DNA from 3 places in the Robertmurraya sp. FSL R5-0851 genome. Region 1 is predicted to be linked to each of the others. Evidence: predicted binding sites of a transcription regulator. Region 1 holds the regulator's gene; each other region holds the start of a gene.
What was found. Region 1 encodes LexA, which represses DNA repair genes until DNA is damaged. Its sites were predicted from a motif close to CGAACATATGTTCG; they were not measured.

Region 1 (7,578 bases):
ATTCAATTTGCTTCTCCTATTAATTCACATGTAACGGCATACCCGGCTTATATGCCTGGTTATGAAGATGATGTGATTATGGCTGCGGGAACATTTATTCAAGGAGCGAGCATTGAACTGAGCGCCGATGGACCGATTCGACCACCGTACGTTGCTTATGTACAAGGGGGACTAACTTATTCTCATGTGAAATTGGCCATACTGATTGCGTTGAACCGATTAGCAGAAAAACAACTAATTAGTCTCAACTAAGTAGATTATGTAGGGTATTTTAATATTTCTCTTTTTCTACAAAAATTCCATGTTATATAAACTAACATTATGTTGACAGAAAAACTGACATTTCATATAATGAAAATATGAAAGAGAGAAATGGAGGGACTACAAATGAGCGGAAGTGATATCCGTCGTTCCATGCCATTATTTCCAATTGGAATTGTGATGCAGCTTACAGAACTATCTGCAAGACAAATTCGATATTATGAAGAGCACCAATTGATCTCTCCGGCTAGAACAGAGGGAAACAGAAGAATGTTTTCTTTGAATGACATTGATCAACTTTTAGAAATAAAAGATCTGATCGAGCAAGGTGTGAATCTTGCAGGAATTAAGCAAATTTTTTCTGTGAAAGAGCAACAGGTGCTTTCAGAAGAAATGGTGAAGGAAGCAGAGAAAGCAAGACGTGATCTGTCCGATGATGAGTTACGAAAAATGTTGCGCTCAGAGCTTATGCATGCTGGCCGCTTTAATCGTTCGTCATTGCGCCAAGGTGATATGTCACGCTTTTTCCACTAATAAAAAGAGATTTACTATTCAAGGGAGGAAACAAAATGGCTAAGTTTACAAGAGATGATATTACAAGAATGGCAGAAGAACAAAATGTAAAGTTTATTCGTTTGCAATTCACTGACATCTTAGGAACTATCAAAAACGTGGAGATTCCTATCAGTCAGCTTGAAAAAGCTTTAGACAACAAAATGATGTTTGACGGTTCTTCTATCGAAGGTTTTGTTCGTATTGAAGAGTCAGACATGTACTTATATCCAGACTTAGACACATGGGTGGTTTTCCCTTGGACAGCTGAAAAAGGTAAAGTGGCACGTTTAATCTGTGACATCTACAATCCAGATGGAACTCCATTTGCAGGTGACCCACGTAACAACTTAAGAAGAATTATTAAAGAAATGCAAGACTTAGGATTTTCTGATTTCAATCTTGGACCTGAGCCAGAATTTTTCTTATTCAAGCTTGACCAAGCTGGAGAACCTACACTTGAATTAAACGACAACGGTGGATATTTCGACCTTGCTCCAACGGACCTTGGTGAAAACTGCCGTCGTGATATCGTGTTAGAGCTTGAAGAAATGGGCTTTGAAATTGAAGCATCACACCATGAGGTTGCTCCAGGACAACACGAAATCGACTTCAAATATGCTGATGCATTAAGCGCTTGTGACCAAATCCAAACGTTCAAGCTTGTTGTTAAAACAATTGCACGTAAGCACGGTCTACATGCAACATTCATGCCGAAGCCATTATTCGGAGTAAACGGTTCTGGAATGCACTGTAACGTTTCATTATTCAAAGAAGGCAAGAACGCATTCTTTGATCCAACTGGAAACCTAGAACTAAGCGACACTGCTCGTCAGTTCATCGCTGGTATCATTAAGCACGCTCCTAACTTTACAGCTGTAACGAACCCAACTGTAAACTCTTATAAGCGTTTAGTACCTGGTTACGAAGCACCTTGCTACGTTGCATGGTCTGCTAGAAACCGTTCACCGCTAATCCGTATCCCTGCATCTCGTGGAATTTCCACTCGTGTAGAAGTACGTAGCGTTGACCCTGCTGCTAACCCTTACTTAGCAATGGCTGTATTACTTGCTGCTGGTCTTGACGGAGTGAAGAACTCTTTAACACCGCCAGCTCCAGTTGACCGTAACATCTACGTTATGAACAAAGAAGAGCGTCAAGCTGTTGGTATCGAAGATCTACCAGCTACACTTGCTGCTGCTTTAGATAACTTAAAATCAGACGAAACAATGATTACCGCTCTTGGAGAGCATATCTTCGAACACTTCGTGGAAGCAAAAGAGATCGAGTGGGATATGTTCCGTACACAAGTACATCCATGGGAGCGTGAGCAATACATGTCAATGTATTAATCCTTATAAAGAAACCCTCAACACTTTCTGGTGTTGAGGGTTCTTTGTATGATTGAATGTAAATGGTGAGGTGGCGTTTATGAATAATAATCTCAATGTTCAGTCGAAGAAAGAGCTTTGATCCATTGTATGTAAAAAAAGAAAGCAAGCATTTATTGATGCTTGCTTTCCTTTATTAATGAATATGACGATATACTCCGATAACTTTTCCTAGGATAGACACATTTCGTAGGATAATTGGTGTTAGAGAAGAGTTCTCCGGCTGTAAACGAACATAATCTTTTTCTTTGAAGAATCTCTTAACTGTCGCCTCATCTTCCTCGGTCATGGCAACAACGATGTCTCCGTTATTCGCTGTTTGCTGCTGCTTCACGATCACGTAATCTCCATCAAGGATTCCAGCTTCAATCATACTGTCTCCCATAACCTCAAGCATAAATACTTGTTCATCCGCGGGGGCAAGGCGTTCCGGGAGAGGAAAATACTCTTCAACATTTTCAATAGCAGTTATAGGTATACCAGCTGTTACTTTTCCGACTACAGGAACGTTAACGATATTATATTTTGGTATATTGCTTACCACCTCATCAAGATCCAGAATCTCAATAGCTCTTGGCTTTGTTGGATCTCTTCGAATATACCCTTTGCTTTCAAGTCTAGCTAAATGGCCGTGTACGGTTGAGCTTGAAGCTAAACCAACCGCTTCCCCAATTTCACGAACGGAAGGCGGATAGCCCTTTTGCTTAACTTCTTCTTTTATATATTCTAGTATATCGACCTGACGTTTTGATAGTTTTGTCATACTTACCGCCCCTCATTGGTTAATCTTGACTATATTATAGCATGTTCTACCAGTGCATACAAACATAAGTTCGAATAATTGTTGACACAAAACAAATGTTCGGTCTATAATAATAACATAAATACGAACATACATTCTAATAGAGGTGTTTTACATGAAAACTTTATGGAACAAATATTCATATGCTATTATTCTAGTTATCTTATCTATCCTAGCGTCGATTATTTTAGTAATTTCTAGTGGTGAATCAGTTGAGGAAAAATATATGTCTGTAACGATTAATGAAGGAGAAACTCTTTGGGACCTTTGTCAAAACTACGCTGATAAGCATGCTTTGTCTGAAACAGAGTTTGTATCCTGGGTAGAAGAAATTAATGATATTAATGGGAACGTATTGTTAGTAGGTGATGAAATCTATATACCTGTAGAATTAAACGATTCCGCTGTTAGAGAGCTTGCTTCGAATTAGGAGGAAATATGAAGGCAATTATCTATTGTAGAGTAAGTACTGAAAAAGAATCACAGTACTCTTCTCTAAAAAGACAGGAAGAAGAGTTATTGAAGCTGTCAAAACAACACGACATGGAAGTTGTTGAAGTGATAAAGGAACAGGCAAGTGGTTATGACTTTGACAGAGAGGGTATTTTGCTCCTACTTTCACGATTAAAGAATGAGAAAGTAGATGCAGTCCTTATTCAAGATGAAACGAGACTTGGTAGAGGAAATGCCAAAATCGCTTTGCTTCATTGTATACTAAAGGATAACATCAAACTTTTCAGTGTCTCACATAACGGTGAGTTACAATTATCTGAATCGGATTCTATGGTATTGCAAATTGTAAGTATGGTAGAGGAATATCAGCGAAAGCTTCATAATAGTAAAATTAAAAGAGGAATGAACCGAGCTGTTCAAAACGGTTACAGACCAGAGAAAAATCTGAAAAATAACGGTGTTCATGCAGGGAGAGAGCGTATTGAAGTACCGATAACAGAGATTGTACGGTTACGAGACAATGATTTAACATTTTCGGAAATCGCTGCAACTTTAAGAGGTTTCGGCTATGAAATCTCAAAAGCTACAGTAAATCGAAGATATCTTGAATACATAGAAGAGGAAAAACATCTAAAAAATATCTCACCAAATGCTAACAAGTCATAAAAATTGTTGGCATTTTTTGTTATTCGTACCTCTTTACGCTTCTTCCTTGTCAAAGACTATATCTTTTAGTAACATGATTTCTATTGGTAAAACTAAAAGTGAAGGAGCAAAGAGATGCTACCGAAGGAAAGAATCGCTAGAATTAATGAACTAGCAAAAAAAGCAAAAGCTGAAGGGTTAACAGAAGCGGAAGCAAAGGAGCAGTCAAAGCTTCGTAGTGAATATTTACAAATATTTCGATCATCTATGCTAGGAACGCTCGAAGGTGTAAAAATTATTGATCCTTTGGGCGAGGATGTAACACCTGAAAAGCTTAAGAAACTAAAAAATAGCAAAAAACTACATTAATTTCTAAATTTATTCACCAGGAAATGATAGAATACACAGAAAATTATAAAATATGTGTTTTTTTCAAAATTTATTTAGCCAATCTGTTGTATAAATAGTAGAGCAGATATAATATTAAAAAGTGGGATTATTAGATAAAGAATAGGAAGGGTTGAAAAAATGTTTGAACAAAATGATGTACTAGCAATAAACGCAATACGTACTTTATCAATTGATGCGATTGAAAAAGCTAATTCCGGTCATCCGGGTATGCCGATGGGTGCTGCTCCAATGGCTTATACATTATGGTCGCGCTTTATGAATCATAATCCTAAAAACCCAGAGTGGTTTAACCGTGATCGTTTTGTTTTATCTGCAGGGCATGGTTCTGCATTGCTGTATAGTCTTCTTCACTTATCAGGCTATGACGTAACGATGGATGATCTTAAGAGCTTCCGTCAATGGGGAAGTAAAACTCCAGGTCATCCTGAATTTGGACATACACCAGGTATAGATGCAACCACTGGACCACTAGGGCAAGGAATTGCAATGGCAGTTGGTATGGCGATGGCTGAAAGACATTTAGCTGCTACTTATAACAAAGGTAACTACAATGTAGTAGATCATTATACATATAGCATTTGTGGTGACGGAGACTTAATGGAAGGTGTTTCTGCTGAAGCTGCTTCACTTGCAGGACATTTAAAACTTGGTCGTCTAGTTGTATTATATGATTCAAATGATATCTCTCTTGATGGTGACTTAGACCGTTCATTCTCTGAAAGTGTTGAAAAACGTTTTGATTCATATGGATGGCAATACATTCGTGTAGAGGATGGAAATAACCTTGAGGAAATTGCAAAAGCAATTGAAGATGCTCAAGGTGATCAACACCGTCCTACACTAATTGAAGTAAAAACTGTAATCGGTTATGGTTCACCAAACAAATCTGGTAAATCAGATGTTCATGGTGCCCCACTTGGAGCAAATGAATTAAAGCTAACGAAAGAAGCTTACCAATGGACGTTTGAAGAAGATTTCCATGTTCCCACAGAAGTATATGATACATTTAATAAATACATTGTGGAAACTGGTGTAAAGAAAGAAAACGAGTGGAACGACATGTTCGCTTCTTATAAAAATGACTACCCAGAGCTTGCTCAACAGTTATCAGCTGCTATTAAAGGTGAGCTTCCAGAAGGTTGGGACAAGGATCTTCCTGTATATCCTGAAGGAAAAGCACTTGCTAGCCGTGCATCATCAGGTGAAGCTCTTAATGCAATCGCTAAGAACACGCCTTCATTTATCGGGGGTTCAGCTGACCTTGCTGGTTCTAACAAAACAATGATTAAAGGTGTAGGTGATTTTACTCCTGAATCGTTTGAAGGTAAGAACATTTGGTTTGGCGTTCGTGAATTTGCGATGGGTGCTGCGTTAAATGGTATGGCTCTACATGGTGGAGTAAAGGTATTTGGAGGAACTTTCTTTGTATTCTCTGACTACTTACGTCCAGCTATTAGATTAGCTGCATTAATGGGTCTTCCTGTAACGTATGTGTTCACTCATGACTCAATTGCAGTTGGGGAAGATGGACCAACACATGAGCCAGTTGAACAGCTTGCTGCATTACGTGCAATGCCAAACTTAGGTGTTATTCGTCCGGCTGATGGTAATGAAACAGCAGCAGCTTGGAAGCTTGCACTTGAATCAACTGATCTTCCAACAGCTTTAGTGTTAACAAGACAGGATTTACCTACCATTAAAGACACAGATAAAAATGCATATGAAGGCGTTAAGAAAGGTGCTTATGTTATTTCACCAGCATCTAAAGAACAAGCAGATGTATTATTGCTTGCTGCTGGTTCAGAAGTAGGTTTAGCTGTTGAAGCACAAAAAGCACTTGATGCAGAAGGAATTTCAGCTTCAGTAGTAAGTATGCCTTCATGGGATCGCTTCGAAAAGCAATCTCGTGAATATAAGCAAAGTGTTATTCCTCCAACTGTTAAGAAGCGTTTAGCTATTGAAATGGGATCATCTCTAGGATGGCATCGTTATGCAGGAGATGAAGGGGAAGTATTAGGAATTGATACATTCGGTGCTTCTGCTCCTGGTGAAAAAATCATGGCAGAATACGGATTTACAGTAGAAAATGTAGTTGCTAGAGTTAAGGCTCTATTATAAGTTTGAAAAGGTTGTTCTAGAAATAGAACAGCCTTTTTTTCATGCATCAAGATCTACGACTTTTTCCGACAAAAATAGTGGAAGTTTTTGACGACGTAAGACAAACGTTCTATTTCTACTTCTTTATAATAGAGAGAAATAACATTATTTGGTCAGACGAGGAGGAGCTTGGTGAGAACATATCAGTTGTATTTAATCGATGATGAATTTGCCTCTCATTATTTTGGTAGAGAAAAGATGTTCTTTGATCTGTTTGCTGAGTATAATGAATCCTTCGGTGAACTGAAAAATATATTAAAAAAACAAATCCAGTTTATTACAAAACCTCTATCGACACTTCGCCTTCAACAATATATTCTTCAACAACTAGGAAAAAATCAGGATTTTGAACACAAACAGGGGATATACTATATTCAAAATGGACATGTAAGCTCTGCCAAACTAGAGATATTCGAAAAGCATATTACTATTCATGCATTTGGTAGTTACGATGCGGAGACACTTTTCTTCGAAGTTTTACGTAAAAGTGAAAGCTCATTTTTGGCAATTGACCTCGGACATGAGCGTTACGGGTGGCTCAGACCAATTAAGGAAAGAAAGTTAATTTAAAATAGGAGAAATTGCACAGCAAATATTGTATAATAGCATTTGGTTTAGTACACTGTATGATAGACAACATGAAGGAGGAAGTTTAGTATGTGGACGCATATTCTAGTAGGCGTACTTGCTTTAGCAGCAGGTGTTGCACTAGGTTTTTTCATTGCTCGCCGTTACATGATGAGCTACTTAAAGAAAAACCCACCAATCAATGAACAAATGCTAAAAATGATGATGATGCAAATGGGAATGAAACCATCTCAGAAGAAAATCAATCAAATGATGTCAGCAATGAACAAGCAAACGGGCAAGTAATTTGTCACGGACAAGCCCTGTACATAGGCTTAT
Region 2 (7,578 bases), 1.4 Mb from region 1:
TAAGCAACACGTTTAACCAAAAGAATATTAATCGAACAACGGCTCAGGCGACAGAAGAGCTTCTCCCACTTATAAAAGAGCTAAAAGAGCAAGGTGTTTTTGTACGAGCATGCATTTCTACCGCTTTTTACTGCCCGTTTGAAGGCCGAGTCGAAGAAAAAGAAACCATTCAATTATGCAAGCAATTCGTTCATGCAGGGGTGGATGAATTAAGTGTTGCAGACACCATCGGAATGGCTGCACCGCACGAATCGTATTCTTTGTTTTCAAAGCTTACTACTCTCTTTTCTACTACACTTATTACAGCCCATTTTCACGACACCCGAGGGATGGCACTTGCCAATATATTTGCTGCCCTACAAGCAGGGGTTTCCCGCTTTGATACATCTGCTGGGGGAATTGGTGGTTGTCCGTTTGCTCCAGGGGCGTCTGGAAATGTAGCCACTGAGGATGTTGTTTTTATGCTTGAAAGAATGGGCATTCAAACGGGTATACAATTACCCCTCCTTGTTCAGGCAATAGATGTTATCGCTCCACATCTTCCAAAACCCATTTCAAGCTCTTTTTATACTCTTTATTCCAAAGCTTAGAGATGCTTTCTAAGCTTTTTTTTGTTTTAAATTCCTGTTGAATGGTAAAATTAAGTAAAACACTTTGTATCGGAGGGATGTTTGCCTGAGAAAAGCACTCCGTTTCCTTTTGGGCTTTTTTCTTTTTTTTATCACTTTCGGTTTGTACTTTACCAATCGGCTTATGTATATGAGAACAAAGGATCCTCTTTTTGTTGTTGATCGTGAACAAACAGCAGGTCGTTACAACCCTGATGATTTTGATCGAATCCCTAAACGCGAAGTACTAATTACCTCACCATTTGGATACCCATTAAAAGCCATTGTGCTGGAGCCACATCATACAAAGAAGTACGTGATTATTTGTCATGGCGTTACCGAAAACAAATTCAATTCCATTAAATACATGAATTTGTTTATCGAAAGAGGTTTTAACGCGGTTATTTATGACCATCGTCGCCACGGAGAATCTGGAGGAAAAACCACCAGCTACGGTCACTATGAAAAATTTGATTTAAAAGCGATTGTTGATTGGTTAAAGGCGGACCAAGGTCCACATCTCCTTCTTGGTATTCACGGAGAGTCAATGGGTGCAGCAACTATGCTATTGTATGCAGGAATGCTTGAGGATGGGGCAGATTTTTACATCGCTGATTGTCCCTTTTCTGACTTTAAGGCGCAGCTTGCTTATCGTTTAAAGCGAGAATTTAAACTCCCTGGAAAGGTGTTTCTCCCTGTCGCAGATTTGTTCCTGCGAATTCGCGATCGCTACTCCTTACAAAGCATCGCTCCTATTACCGTTATTGACTCGATTAAAAAACCGATTCTTTTCATTCACAGCAAAGAGGATGATTTTATTCTTCCAACGATGACGCAAGCGTTGTATGAAAAGAAGAAAGGACCTAAAAAATTATATCTTGCTGAAAATGGTGTTCATGCTCAATCGTTAAACGAAAATAAGGAAGATTACGAACAAGTCATTGACGAGTTTCTCCATGATTTTGTTTTCTCCCCCATTTTTAAGCGATAAATAAAAAGCCAAGAACCTTTCTATAGGGTTCCGTTTTCCGGTGCTTTTCTTAAAATACGTGCCGAGATGACAGTCGTATTGGCATCGTCATTGGTATAAAAAAGGAATACTCGCTCCCTTTGAAATAAGACGTCTTGTCCTTATTCGAGTAACCTGCAAAAGTAAGAAATAAGCGGAGTTTTTCCGGTTAAATGTAGAATGAAGCCCGTTTCGGGGTAAATAAGGGGAGATTTTCCGTTTAAGCAAGAAAAATCTCCCCTTTTTCACGTTTTTTGAGTCAATAGGTGGAATTTCTCCGTCTAAATAAGCTATTTTTTATCGTATTTGCTAATTAGACGGAATTCCTCCGTCTATTTTTCAGCTCGGATGCTTAACTTGATCCGCCAACCGAAAAGCGCGGGCCCATTTGATCCGAGTTGCGTTAATCAGCAGCTATTTATCGTCTGGAAACCTTGATAAATAAGGATAGACGTATGCCAATTCATACGTCTATTATTGTGTCCTTTAATTAGAAAGCACCTGAAAACGGAACCCTATAATTTCTAACGTCTCGGCTTCTCTTCTGCAATCACGTTCTTCTCCTTATTTAGTGCTCGAATGTAAGGGTACTTCTTCATTTCAAAAAAATACCTCTTTCCTTCTATGTCAATTATTTTTAAATTGACGTATTGATTGCCAGTTTCTGATCCTTCAATAGATACAATGTCCGCACTTTCAACCTGTCCATATGTAAGCTGAAATTTACTTAGAATTTTCCCCTGACTGCTGTAATCATATATGTCTCTGTAATAGACGGTTAGTGGGGCATTCCCTTTATATTCCCAATGATTACTGCCTTCATTCGTCCAGCCCTTCTCTTCATCCCCCTCCAAGTACGCGATGCTTAACGCGTCAAATTCTTCTCCCCCATTCTCTTGTGTTGTTGTATACATGATGATCGCACCATCCGTAAGCTTTTCTTCTACAATGGTTTCTTTTACTTCAAAAGGCACTGCCACTTCTATAGTTGCTGCCCGACATGATGTGAGTAGAATAGCAATACCAATTAGCAGTAATCCTCGCCAATCCCGCATATCATCCCCCCACTATCAGTCAATGTAAGAATCATCCAAAAAATGCTAATTTTTCTTTAAAAAGAAAAACAGATCTACTTTTTGTAGTAGATCTGCTCGTTGTATGGTTCTATTTTGTTTTATCAACAAAGGCCATTCTTGGGTTTAGGTATTGTCCTACACTTTTTAATTGGAATGTATTTGAGCCTTTAGAGAAATCAATTTTTAGTTCTTCATCAAGAAATACCGCCTTTGATTTTTCGATATAAACCGTTTGCCCATTCGTTTCAATGGCTGTATCATCATCCTCATCCAGCTCATTCACTAACCATAGAGTTGGTACACCACTTACTACACACCCACAGCCTTCTATATCGTACTTTAGCTTCAAAAAGCCTTGCTTTCCACTTATCTTCTCGGTAATCTTTTGTGCTGCTATTTCTGTTATCGTAATATTCATTGTCTGTTCCTCCAGCTTTTCATCATGTTTCCTACGCCACTTCATATAATCATTGTAACATAGCGTTTTTGTATTGCCCTATGATTTGCTTTTCGGCAATGAATCCTTTACGATATTATTACATTTTTTTGGTAGGAGTGATCAGTTTGTCGAAGGTTCAGATTAAAGTAATGGACAACGGTTCTTTACGTGTCACTGGTGAGGTTGAATTAATTGATATGGACGGAAATGTATTTGAAACGAAACCCACGTTCTCTTTATGCCGTTGTGGTCTCTCATCTAAACGCCCCTTTTGCGATGGATCGCATAAAGGAAAGTTTCAGGCTCGTGATCGCGCAGTAAAAACTCCTGAATAATCTTCAATCAGCGGTTTCCTTTTTGGAGACTGCTCTTACTCTTTCATTTGTACATCTACAATGCTCGAAAGGGGGACTCGGTGAACCTCCCCAAAATGATCCACAATATGAAGCCTTTGCTGAAACTCATCCCAATAATGGATTTGTCCGATAATTAATTCATGCTTCCGGTAACGATAATGAGTGACCATCACCACTTGATGCTCCTCCATTGCCGTTAATAACAAATGGTTCATCTCCTCCAGCTTTTGTTCATCCATCTCCTTTTCTTTCTCGTAAGAATCCGCTTCCGCCCAATCACGCAATAGCTTTACATGCTCAGGAAGCATCATTGATGTCCACTTGATTCTTCCTCTATCTCGAATCATCCTTGTTCCTCCTTACCTCTTATGACCGCCAACTAGCTTGGCACGATGCTTCGCTGTTCCCGCTGCTGTATACGATACCGCACGTAATAGAGCACCATGTCCATACCGATTGCGGATGCGGTCCACAACATACCCGAGCTCTCGTTCCTTCCAGCCATTCGGTTCAAAAATATTTAACTGATAGTCTGTATCATCACAAATATTGCTAAGGGCGATGGAGATTTTCCGCACCGTTTTTCCTTCATAATGCTCAGCAAATAGACGTAGACAAACATCATACAGCTCCATCGTGACGTTCGTTGGTACTTCAATCGACCGCGAACGGTAAAAGCCGCCACCGAACTCGTCCTGACTATAACCAATGCCGAAACTGATTGTTCGACCTGCTTTCTTATGGGTTCTTGCTCTTCTCGCAACCTCTTCACACATTTCTAGAATTACACGTTTAATTTCTATTTCTTCTTTATAATCACGAAGCAAAATTTGACTCTTTCCAAAGCTAATTTGCCCTTCCATAATAGGTGCTCCAATTTCGGATAAATCCACTCCCCATGCGTGGTGGTACAGTTGATTTCCCATAATCCCAAACTTTTTCTCAAGCTTTTGCAAATCGAAACGAGCAAGCTGACCGACCGTAAAGATTCCCATTCCATTTAATGTTTTCTCTACCCTTCTTCCGATTCCCCACATCTCACGTAAAGGGGAAACATTCCAAAGCTTTGTTCTTACATCCTCGTACGTCCATTCAGCAATCCCCTTCTTTTTCGCTTCCAAATCAAGACAAAGCTTCGATAATAGCATGTTCGGACCAATTCCAATTGCACAGGGCAGCTGAAATTCTCGCTCAATATCATCACGAATCTTCTGTGCAACCGTCCAGGCATCTCCCCATAAATGAAGGGCTCCATCAATTTTTAGAAAGCTCTCATCAACGCTATACGTATGAATAGCTTCTTTTGGAACATAACGATGAAACACCTTGGTAATTTCGGTGGAAATACGTAAATAAGTAGCCATTTTCGGTTCAACTACTTTAATCTTCGGATCCTTTGGAATTTCAAACTTCCTTGATCCTGTTTTAATGCCAAACTCTTTCTTCATCTTCGGGGAGGCTGCCAGCACAATGCTTCCCTCCCGCTCTTTATCACCAATCACCGCCAAATAACACTCAAGTGGATCCAGTCCTTCAATAACGGCTGAACAGCTAGCATAAAAACTCTTCATGTCCACACATAAAATCGTTTGATGGGGCAACTCACTGTAATTAATCATCGTGTTCTCTCTCTCCCAAACATCAAATAGGAACATTCGTTCTCTTTTTAGTATATTCTTATATTAAGCGAATATACGTTCGGTTTCAATGGAAATTTTATTCTCAATTTCCTTTTGTCCATTTTGATAAGTTATAATGGCTAAAGAAGAGGTGTACGGGAATGGAGAAGAAACTTATTTATAAAATGATTAGGCAATGCTTTCAGCAGTACGAGCATGAGGCAAGTGAAGAGGACTATGAGAAATTGTACGAACGGGTTGTTGAAGAGGCCGAAGAAGCTGAAGTTGCTTTGTATGAACTCATTAATGATGTCGTATACGAATACCTAACCAATTAAAAAAATCACCCACAAGGTGATTTTTATTTTTTATCGAAAAAGCCGCCAACAAAGCGTTCAGCGAGACCCGGGATGAGATTATAGATGGTGCTACCTACATTCATCCAACCTGGAAGATTTAATTCTCGCTTAGGCGTGATCATCAACTGAATAATTTTTTCAGCCACATAATCAGATTTTAACATGAAACGATTCACGTTTTTTACATAGTTTCCTGATTTATCGGCAATGGAAAAGAAATTGGTTTCAATCGGACCAGGATTCACCGCCGATACACGTATATTTGATTTCGCAAGCTCTAATCGTAAGCTATTTGTAAATCCTAATACTGCATGCTTCGTAGCTGAGTATCCACTGGACTTAGGAGTGGCGAGCTTTCCCGCCTGTGAGGCAATATTAATGATATGACCTGAATGTTGAGCTATCATTACAGGAAGAACCTCTTTCGTACAAGCCATTAAACCGAGGACGTTCACTTGAAACATTTTTTCAATATCAGCAAAATCGGCCTCATGGAAGGAATCAAACACGCCAAACCCAGCATTGTTTACGAGAATATCGATATGGCCAACCTCTTGTTTAATCTGTGAAAACACCTGTTGAACCTGATCAATATCACCTACATCCAATTGAAAAAACAAGGGACTCGCACCCGTTTTTCGGCTAATTTCCTCACTGATTATTTGTAGCTTGTCAATGGAGCGAGCTACAAGAATAGGCCGTGCTCCACGCTCAGCCGCCATAAGTGCTACCTTTTCTCCAATCCCTGACGAAGCTCCTGTAATAACAATATGTTTCCCTTTTAATTTATCCAATACAATCACCATCTTATCTATGTAGCATTAAATATAACTTACCACAAACCCTTTGAAAAAAGCTAAAAAATCATGCATACGTATTAACTACCTCGATTAGCCTTCTTACTCCTACCCTTAGCTGTTCTTCATTGGCGTAAGAATAACTTAAACGAAGCGAAGAGGAAAATCCTTGTTGTAAAGGGTCACAAATCAATCCAGGGACAAAGGAAACCGAATTCTCAATCGCTTTTTGCAGCAACTGATCTGTTGGAAGGGGGTCAGGAAGCTGAACCCATAAATTTAAGCCTCCATCGGGACTTATCCAGCTCCAATTCGTCTTCTGTAATTCTTCCTCCATAATTTCCTTACGAATTTGCAGAGCGATTCTAAGTTTTTCTAGGTGCTGCTGCAGCCGAGGTGAGGAAAAATAGTGAAGAAAGATTTTTTGATTAAGTAATGGTGAGCCATTATCGGCAAGCCCTTTAACCGTAAGCAATCCATCCTTCATGGCAGGTGGAACAACACAAGCTGCCACACGTAGTCCAGGTGAAACATATTTGCAAAAGCTTCTTACATAGATGACGACACCAGCTGTATCAAATGTATAAAGAGGCGGTGGTGGTGCTTTTTCGAAATAAATATCGTGATACGCATCATCCTCAACAATTACACAATTGTATCGTTCAGCTAGTTCCACTAACTTCTTTCGTTGTGCCGTTGGAACCGTATACCCAGTTGGATTATGAAAAGTTGGATTCACATAAAACAATCTGGGTTTATATTGTTTCATAAGCATTTCTACTTTCTCTAAATCATAACCATAAGGCTGAATATCGATCGCTATCAAATGGGCATCCTGGCTTTTAAAAATATCAATTGCAGCGCTATAGCTTGGGCGCTCAAGCAGCACCGTATCTCTTGGTTTGATAAATAATTGAGAGATCAGATGGAGTGCTTGCTGAGAGCCTGAAGTGATGAGGATATCATCATGGGAAAGATGCGTTTTATAACGTGTAATAAAATAGGTCGCCAAGGTATCACGCAGCTCCATATCCCCTTGTACGGTAGAATATGTGGAAAGCACCTTAGGATACAAATCAAAAACCTTTTTAACATAATCTGATAGGAAATGATTAGGCAATAAATTAGGATCAATTAATGCTTGGGAAAACTGATATTGAACGCTTTGTTGGTGTATCTCAGATAGAGTATATGTTTTCTCATTAGCTCGAAGCAAAGAGTGACCATCTATAGGGGATGTAGAACTTCCTTGAACATAATAACCAGATTTATCTTTTACAAATACCTTTCCTTGTTGCTTCAGCATTTGATAGGC
Region 3 (7,578 bases), 260 kb from region 1:
AATGAAAAAGAATTTATATAACAGCGGAGAAGAAGTAAGCATAAAAGTGTCTGGTGAGTCTGTCGTCATCTCTAAATGTCAATATGTTAAAAATATGAAGAGGTATTCGTACATTGTTGAGGAATACCCAAATACCTTTTTCTTTGAAGATGAGTTAATCAAAGAGACCTAACACAAATAAAAGAAAGGCCCGATGAAAGCAGCTACACAAGCTCTTGTCGGGCCTTTCTTTTCTATATTTATTTAGGGGTTATCTATGACAATTAGTCTACATCTGTTGGAATAGGCAGAGCAATTTGAAAAGTGGTTCCTACGTTTTTTTGGCTCTCAACGGTGATTAAGCCATTATGCTTTTCAATCAGCTTTTTGCAAATCGATAATCCCAAGCCTGTACCATAAGATTTTTCGGTATAAAAGGGGGTAAACAGTCGCGCAAGGGTCGCTTGATCCATCCCAGAACCGTTATCTTTTACAACCACATGTATTCTGTTTTCTAGAACATTGGTTTCTAAAGTAATTTTTCGGACTCGGGCATCCTGGACCTCTATTAGTGATTCAACCGCATTTTTCACTAAATTGACGAGCACTTGTTTGAATTCATTACGACAAACATCTACCTTAAGAAGATCGGGATCGAATTGAGTATGAAATTGAATTCTATATACATTTGCTTCTCTTTCAAAAAGCAATTTCATTTCCTCTAATAACCTGTTCACACACACAAGCTTTTGCTGAGGAGAACTGGCTATATTTGAATTAGCATATGCGGTAAGTAACTCATCCGCACGGTTGATTTCACTTATGGCGAGATCCGCATATTGTTCTTTTTCTATCATCACCAAGTATGGTTTTAATAATTGCAGCAAACCTTTCACGGTTGTCAGAGGATTCTTCACTTCATGAACCATTTCAGCAACCATTGTTTCACACTTTTTCATCTCGTCCGTCATTTCTCTTATCTCCCATCTAGCGTAATTTCTACTCCATCTATATGGTGAATTTCATCGTAATATGTATGTTTTTCATTAAAAAAGTCAAAACCTGCAAAATTTTAGTCAAAAAAAAGACCCTTTGTCGGGTCTTACATCCATTTAATCTTTGGTTCTGTTTTATTGATAATTCGCTTGATATTCGCTCGATGTCGATAAATAACAAATAAAGAAAGTAATGAAACGACGATAATTAACAGTGGTTCCTTTGCAATCACTGCATAAATCACTGCTACAATGGATGCAATAATTGAAGAAAGTGATACGAACTTCGTTATGTATAAGCTAAGCAAGAATACAACGACCATCACCAGAAACATCACTGGAGCACATGCTAAAAGAACTCCACCTGACGTAGCCACCGCTTTTCCACCCTTAAAATTAGCGAACACAGGATACATATGCCCAACAACCGCAATCATCCCCGCTATTAAAGGATCAATTTGACCATCCACTCCGAACATAATCGGAAGGGCCGAGGCAAGTGTACCTTTTAAGATATCCGCAGCGGTAACAATCATCCCTGCTTTTTTCCCTAAAGTACGAAACGTATTGGTTCCACCTAAATTTCCACTTCCATGCTCACGGATATCAATACCGTAAAATGCTTTTCCAACAATTAACCCTGAGGGGATGGAACCAAGCAGGTAAGAAACAATAATTATTAATGCAATTTCCATCATACAAAGACTCCTTCACACTTCATATACCGTCTTATTATTGTACCATGTATCGCTTAAAAAACCATGTCCAATTGGTTTTTTCCATTATATTCTCGTAACTTTTTTGTTATTCAATCGTCATATTTAGAGGCTAAAATGAACGAATGTCGAAACCCTCTTTTCAAAAGATCATCTTTTCGGGTACGATGAAGGTAAGGGAGAGTGAAACATGGCACGTCTAGAAACATATAAGAAAAAACCGGTTGTATCAAAGGGATGGACCATCACAGGGCTCATTGCATCAATACTTGTGATTATCTCTAGTATTCTATTATTCTTCTATCCTTTTGCTTCAAGCGAAAAAACAAGCTACTTCACGGGAGAAAATCCTGTTCTATTTCAAGGGAAACAACAAGGAAATGCGATTATAGAAGGCGAAAGCGTCTATGTATCGTTAGACTTTTTGAAGGAGAATATTGATGATAGTATCGCGTTTGATGAAAAATCAAACTCAATCATCATTACTACCTCTAATAAAGTGGTACAAATGCCTACAGAGTCCTTAACCTATTTTATAAATGAGAAGCCGGTTGAACTCCAATTTGCTCCATTAGTAGATGAACAAGGCCAATTATATGTAGCGCTTGACCCAGTCATTCAGTTTTATCCTGTTACGTACCGTGTACTTGAAAACTCAAATGCCGTATGGATTGAAAAGGATGGAGATACTCTTCAAAATGCTGTGGTTACGAATGAGGATGTTCACGAGGAAAAACTTCGACTGCGTACAGACGCAACCTTACAATCTCCTTATGTTGCAGATGTATCAAACGGGGAAAAGATTTGGATTGAAGATGAGAAGGAAGAATTCTATTTTGTTAGAAAAATAGACGGAGTTGCTGGATTTATATCTAAGGACTTAATTGAAACACAGGATAAGGTAACCATCAATGTAGAATATGAAAAGGAAGCTGTAAATACTCCAACCTTTGAAGGACCGATCAACCTTACTTGGGAAGCAGTGTATACGAAAAACCCAGATACTACTATGATTCCTGTAATGAACGGAGTAAACGTTGTTTCACCAACCTGGTTCGAACTAAAGGACGAAACGGGAACCATCGGGAACCTTGCTTCTCTGGAGTACTCGAAATGGGCAAAGGCACAGGGCTATCAAGTCTGGGGACTATTCTCCAACGCGTTTGATCCTGACCTAACTCACGCAGCCTTTAAGGATTACGAGACGAGACAGAAGATGATTCGAGAGCTCCTACATTACAGTCAGTTATACGAGCTGAACGGAATCAATATTGATATTGAAAATGTAAGAGAAGAAGACGGGCCACTTGTGACACAATTTGTCCGAGAGGCAACACCCTACTTACATGAAGCAGGCTTAATTGTTTCCATGGACATTACATTTATGGCAGAAGGTAATTGGTCTGCTTTCTATGAACGTGATAAGCTTGCAGAAATTGTCGACTATCTTGCGATTATGGCCTATGATGAGCATTGGGGTTCCTCGCCAAAAGCCGGGAGCGTAGCAAGCCTACCATGGGTTGAAACCAACCTACAAAAGCTCTTGGAAATCGTTCCAAATGAAAAGCTGATTTTAGGTATTCCGCTTTACACAAGACTATGGGAAATCAAAGACAGCGGTGAAGTTTCCTCCAAATCCAAAAGCATGGCACAAATCAAAGAATGGTTAACCACTAATAACTTAACTCCTATCTATGATGCAGCTAGCGGACAAAATTATGCCGAGCTTTATGTTCCCGATCAGGCAACTACCTACAAGGTATGGCTTGAAGATGAACAGTCTCTTACCGCAAGAACCAATTTAGCGGTAAAGTATGATCTTGCTGGGGTGGCGAGCTGGTCCAGATATTTTGCGGATGAAACAGCGTGGACCGCTCTACAAACTTTTAATCAGCAAATAGTGAAAAAGTAAGGCGCGGCTAGGAGTTTCTCCTAGCCTTTTATCATTCAATTGGCTATGATTAAAGAATGTAAGGGCATACTAAACAAAAATTAAGAGGAGTGAGTTTGATGCCAATCGAGTATCCGGGCCGTGAAGAATTGGGGCAAATCTTAAAAAAGGCAAAGCGAATCGCTGTTGTTGGAATAAGCAATAATCCAGAGCGTACCTCTTACATGGTTTCTGAAGCTATGAAAAATGCTGGATATGAAATTATTCCAGTTAACCCTACCGTAGATGAAGTGTTTGGTATTAAAGCCGTAGCCAAATTGACTGATATTGAAGGACATGTAGACATTGTGAATGTGTTTAGACGATCTGAATTTCTCCCAGAAGTGGCAAGAGAGTTCGATCAAATCGATGCGGATGTATTTTGGGCACAATTAGGATTAGAAAATGAAGAAGCGTACGAATTTTTAAAAAGCAAAGGCTACACGGTGGTTATGAATCGATGCATTAAAGTAGAACATGCTTTGACAAAATAATTTTTTCTCCTTCACTCTAGTCATTAAGATTAGAGTGTTTTTCTTTTTATTATAGGCTTTATAAACATTTCTGTAATCGAAGAATATTCGTCTAAAATACTTTTGTTTTTAAAATATCCATTTGCCAAATCAAAAGAAATATATACAATAAAGCATAGGTGTCTTAAAAAATGTGATAAAATACGAGATAAGAACATTTGTTCTAAAGTCTTCGTTTCATAATATTTAAAGGATAATTTACTTGTAAGAACGAATAGGTATAAAGACGTTCGGGTCCATTACATAGATAGAGACATGTGGCTGGCACGGAAGGAAAGGGGTATTATACGTGGCAAAAAATCAAGGAACGTTTGAATACAACGATGATGCCATTCAGGTACTAGAGGGGTTAGATGCGGTTCGAAAACGCCCAGGAATGTACATTGGTAGTACAGATTCACGAGGGCTTCACCATTTGGTGTATGAAATTGTAGATAACTCTGTTGATGAAGCATTAGCAGGTCATGGAGACCATATAATCGTAAAAATTCACAAAGATAATTCCATTAGTGTGCAGGACAAAGGGCGTGGTATGCCAACGGGTATGCACAAAATGGGAAAACCCACTCCTGAGGTCATCTTAACTGTCCTTCACGCAGGGGGAAAATTCGGTCAAGGTGGGTATAAAACAAGTGGTGGGTTACACGGTGTAGGTGCATCGGTTGTAAATGCCTTGAGCGAGTGGCTCGTGGTAAAGATTAAGCGAGATGGCTTTGTCTACGAGCAGCGTTTTGAAAACGGCGGAAAAGCTGTGACTACTTTAGAGAAAGTAGGAAAAACGAATCAAACCGGAACGACAATTCACTTTAAGCCGGATGCGTCCATTTTTTCGACGACAACCTACAATTATGAAACATTGTGTGAACGCTTGAGAGAATCTGCCTTTCTTTTAAAAGGCATGAAAATAGAAATTATTGATGACCGTAATGACTTTCATGAGATTTTCCATTATGAAAATGGAATTGAGGCGTTTGTTCAATATTTGAACGAGGAAAAGGACGTCTTACACCCAGTTATCAGCTTCGAAGGGACGAGCGGTGGAATTGAAGTGGATTACGCTTTCCAATTCAATGATGGATATTCGGAAAATGTTCTATCCTTCGTCAATAATGTTCGTACAAAAGACGGTGGAACACATGAGGCTGGTGCTAAAACAGCCATGACTCGTGTATTTAACGAATACGCTCGTAAAATCGGCCTGTTAAAAGAAAAGGATAAAAACCTGGATGGAGCGGATATACGAGAAGGATTTGCAGCCATTATTTCCGTGCGTGTTCCAGAAGAACTTCTTCAATTTGAAGGACAAACAAAAGGAAAGCTAGGAACGAGCGAAGCACGTTCTGCTGTAGACTCGGTTGTTTCTGAGTATTTGTCTTACTTTTTAGAAGAAAACCCGGAGACCAGTACGTTATTGATACGTAAAGCAATAAAAGCGTATCAAGCTCGTGAAGCCGCTCGGAAAGCTAGAGAAGAAGCACGAAGCGGGAAGAAAAGGAAACGCTCTGAGGCTGTTTTGTCAGGGAAGTTAACGCCGGCCCAATCTAGAAATCCTCAGAAAAATGAGCTTTACTTAGTTGAGGGTGACTCTGCCGGAGGATCTGCTAAACAAGGTCGTGACCGTCGATTCCAAGCGATCCTTCCACTTCGAGGAAAAGTTATTAATACAGAAAAAGCAAAATTACAGGATATCTTTAAGAATGAAGAGATTAATACGATCATCCATGCTATCGGTGGTGGAATTGGAGCAGATTTTAATATTGACGATATCAACTACGATAAAGTTGTTATTATGACCGATGCCGATACCGACGGTGCTCATATTCAAGTTCTTCTCCTTACATTCTTTTACCGTTACATGAAACCTCTTCTTGAAGCTGGAAGAATATTCATCGCCCTTCCACCGCTTTATAAAGTGAGTAAAGGAACAGGTAAGAAAGAAATTATTGAGTATGCATGGAGCGACGACGATTTACAATCAGCCATTAAAAAGGTTGGTAAGGGTTATATGATTCAACGGTACAAGGGACTAGGTGAGATGAACGCTGACCAGCTTTGGGATACAACGATGAATCCTGATACAAGAACATTAATTCGTGTGCGCATTGATGATGCTGCTCGAGCAGAACGTCGTGTGACTACATTAATGGGCGATAAGGTTGAGCCTCGCCGAAAGTGGATTGAAACACATGTAGCCTTCGGTTTAGAGGAAGACGGAAGTATTTTAGAAAATGAAAATATTTCTGTTGCTGAGGAGGTTACTGAACAGTGAGTTTGACAGAAAAATTTCGCGATTTACCACTTGAAGAGGTCATTGGTGATCGCTTCGGAAGATATAGTAAATATATTATTCAAGACCGTGCCTTGCCTGATGCAAGGGACGGTTTAAAACCAGTACAAAGACGAATTCTCTATGCGATGCATGTTGAAGGAAATACAAACGATAAAGGGTTTCGTAAATCGGCTAAAACAGTCGGTAACGTTATCGGTAACTATCACCCACACGGAGATTCCTCTGTGTACGATGCCATGGTACGTATGAGTCAAGACTGGAAGCTACGTAATCTTCTTGTTGAAATGCATGGAAACAACGGTAGCATCGATGGAGATCCACCAGCTGCGATGCGTTATACAGAGGCCCGTTTAAGTGCAATTTCGTCGGAATTATTGCGTGATATTGACAAAAGAACGGTCGATTTCATACCAAACTTCGATGATACAGCCAATGAACCGACCGTACTTCCAGCGATGTTTCCTAACCTTCTCGTTAATGGTTCTACAGGAATTTCTGCTGGATATGCCACAGAAATCCCTCCGCATCATTTGAATGAGATCATCGATGGTGTCTTCATGAGGATGGATCAGCCGAATTGTACCGTTGATGATTTAATGACTGTGATAAAAGGACCTGACTTTCCAACTGGTGGAATCATTCAAGGGGTAGACGGAATCAAAAAGGCTTACGAAACGGGTAAAGGAAAAATCATTGTTCGCGGAAAAGCAGAAATTGAAACGGTTCGTGGCGGTAAGCAGCAAATCGTTATTACCGAAATTCCTTTTGAAGTAAACAAAGCAAACCTTGTGAAAAAGATGGATGAATTCCGTTTAGACCGTAAAATAGAAGGTATGTCTGAGGTTCGTGACGAAACGGATCGTACAGGACTTCGTATCGTGATTGAATTGAAAAAAGAAGCGGATGCTGAAGGTGTACTAATGTATTTATACAAGAACACAGACCTTCAAATTGCCTACAACTTTAACATGGTTGCTATCCATCATCGTCGTCCGATGCTTATGGGCCTTACACAGCTTCTCGATGCGTATATTGAGCACCAAAAGGAAGTCGTCACTCGTCGCTCTCAATTTGATTTACAAAAGGCGAAAGACCGCCAACATATCGTAGCAGGATTAATGAAAGCTTTATCCAT

Region 2: a site for LexA is predicted at 5,176-5,189, ahead of MKX65_RS16060 (Y-family DNA polymerase). Genes of this name have one in related genera too.
Region 3: a site for LexA is predicted at 4,305-4,318, ahead of parE (DNA topoisomerase IV subunit B). Genes of this name have one in related genera too.

What each region holds. Positions count from the first base shown of each region.
Region 1 covers NZ_JBBOOE010000001.1:1,685,909-1,693,486, forward strand. Annotated here, with positions in the region: gene MKX65_RS08710 (methionine gamma-lyase family protein) at 1-252, shown strand, start outside; gene MKX65_RS08715 (MerR family transcriptional regulator) at 388-795, shown strand; gene glnA (type I glutamate--ammonia ligase) at 831-2,165, shown strand; gene lexA (transcriptional repressor LexA) at 2,341-2,967, opposite strand; gene yneA (cell division suppressor protein YneA) at 3,122-3,436, shown strand; gene MKX65_RS08735 (YneB family resolvase-like protein) at 3,445-4,125, shown strand; gene MKX65_RS08740 (DUF896 domain-containing protein) at 4,240-4,473, shown strand; gene tkt (transketolase) at 4,633-6,633, shown strand; gene sirA (sporulation inhibitor of replication protein SirA) at 6,805-7,242, shown strand; gene MKX65_RS08755 (YneF family protein) at 7,330-7,545, shown strand.
Region 2 covers NZ_JBBOOE010000001.1:3,106,016-3,113,593, forward strand. Annotated here, with positions in the region: gene MKX65_RS16030 (hydroxymethylglutaryl-CoA lyase) at 1-590, shown strand, start outside; gene MKX65_RS16035 (alpha/beta hydrolase) at 676-1,599, shown strand; gene MKX65_RS16040 (hypothetical protein) at 2,142-2,672, opposite strand; gene MKX65_RS16045 (iron-sulfur cluster biosynthesis family protein) at 2,782-3,111, opposite strand; gene MKX65_RS16050 (CDGSH iron-sulfur domain-containing protein) at 3,258-3,467, shown strand; gene MKX65_RS16055 (YolD-like family protein) at 3,503-3,835, opposite strand; gene MKX65_RS16060 (Y-family DNA polymerase) at 3,848-5,107, opposite strand; gene MKX65_RS16065 (YqzH family protein) at 5,269-5,445, shown strand; gene MKX65_RS16070 (SDR family NAD(P)-dependent oxidoreductase) at 5,469-6,260, opposite strand; gene MKX65_RS16075 (aminotransferase class I/II-fold pyridoxal phosphate-dependent enzyme) at 6,331-7,578, opposite strand, start outside.
Region 3 covers NZ_JBBOOE010000001.1:1,948,376-1,955,953, reverse strand. Annotated here, with positions in the region: gene MKX65_RS09920 (hypothetical protein) at 2-172, shown strand; gene MKX65_RS09915 (ATP-binding protein) at 264-950, opposite strand; gene plsY (glycerol-3-phosphate 1-O-acyltransferase PlsY) at 1,082-1,669, opposite strand; gene MKX65_RS09905 (glycosyl hydrolase family 18 protein) at 1,881-3,602, shown strand; gene MKX65_RS09900 (CoA-binding protein) at 3,701-4,114, shown strand; gene parE (DNA topoisomerase IV subunit B) at 4,443-6,422, shown strand; gene parC (DNA topoisomerase IV subunit A) at 6,419-7,578, shown strand, end outside.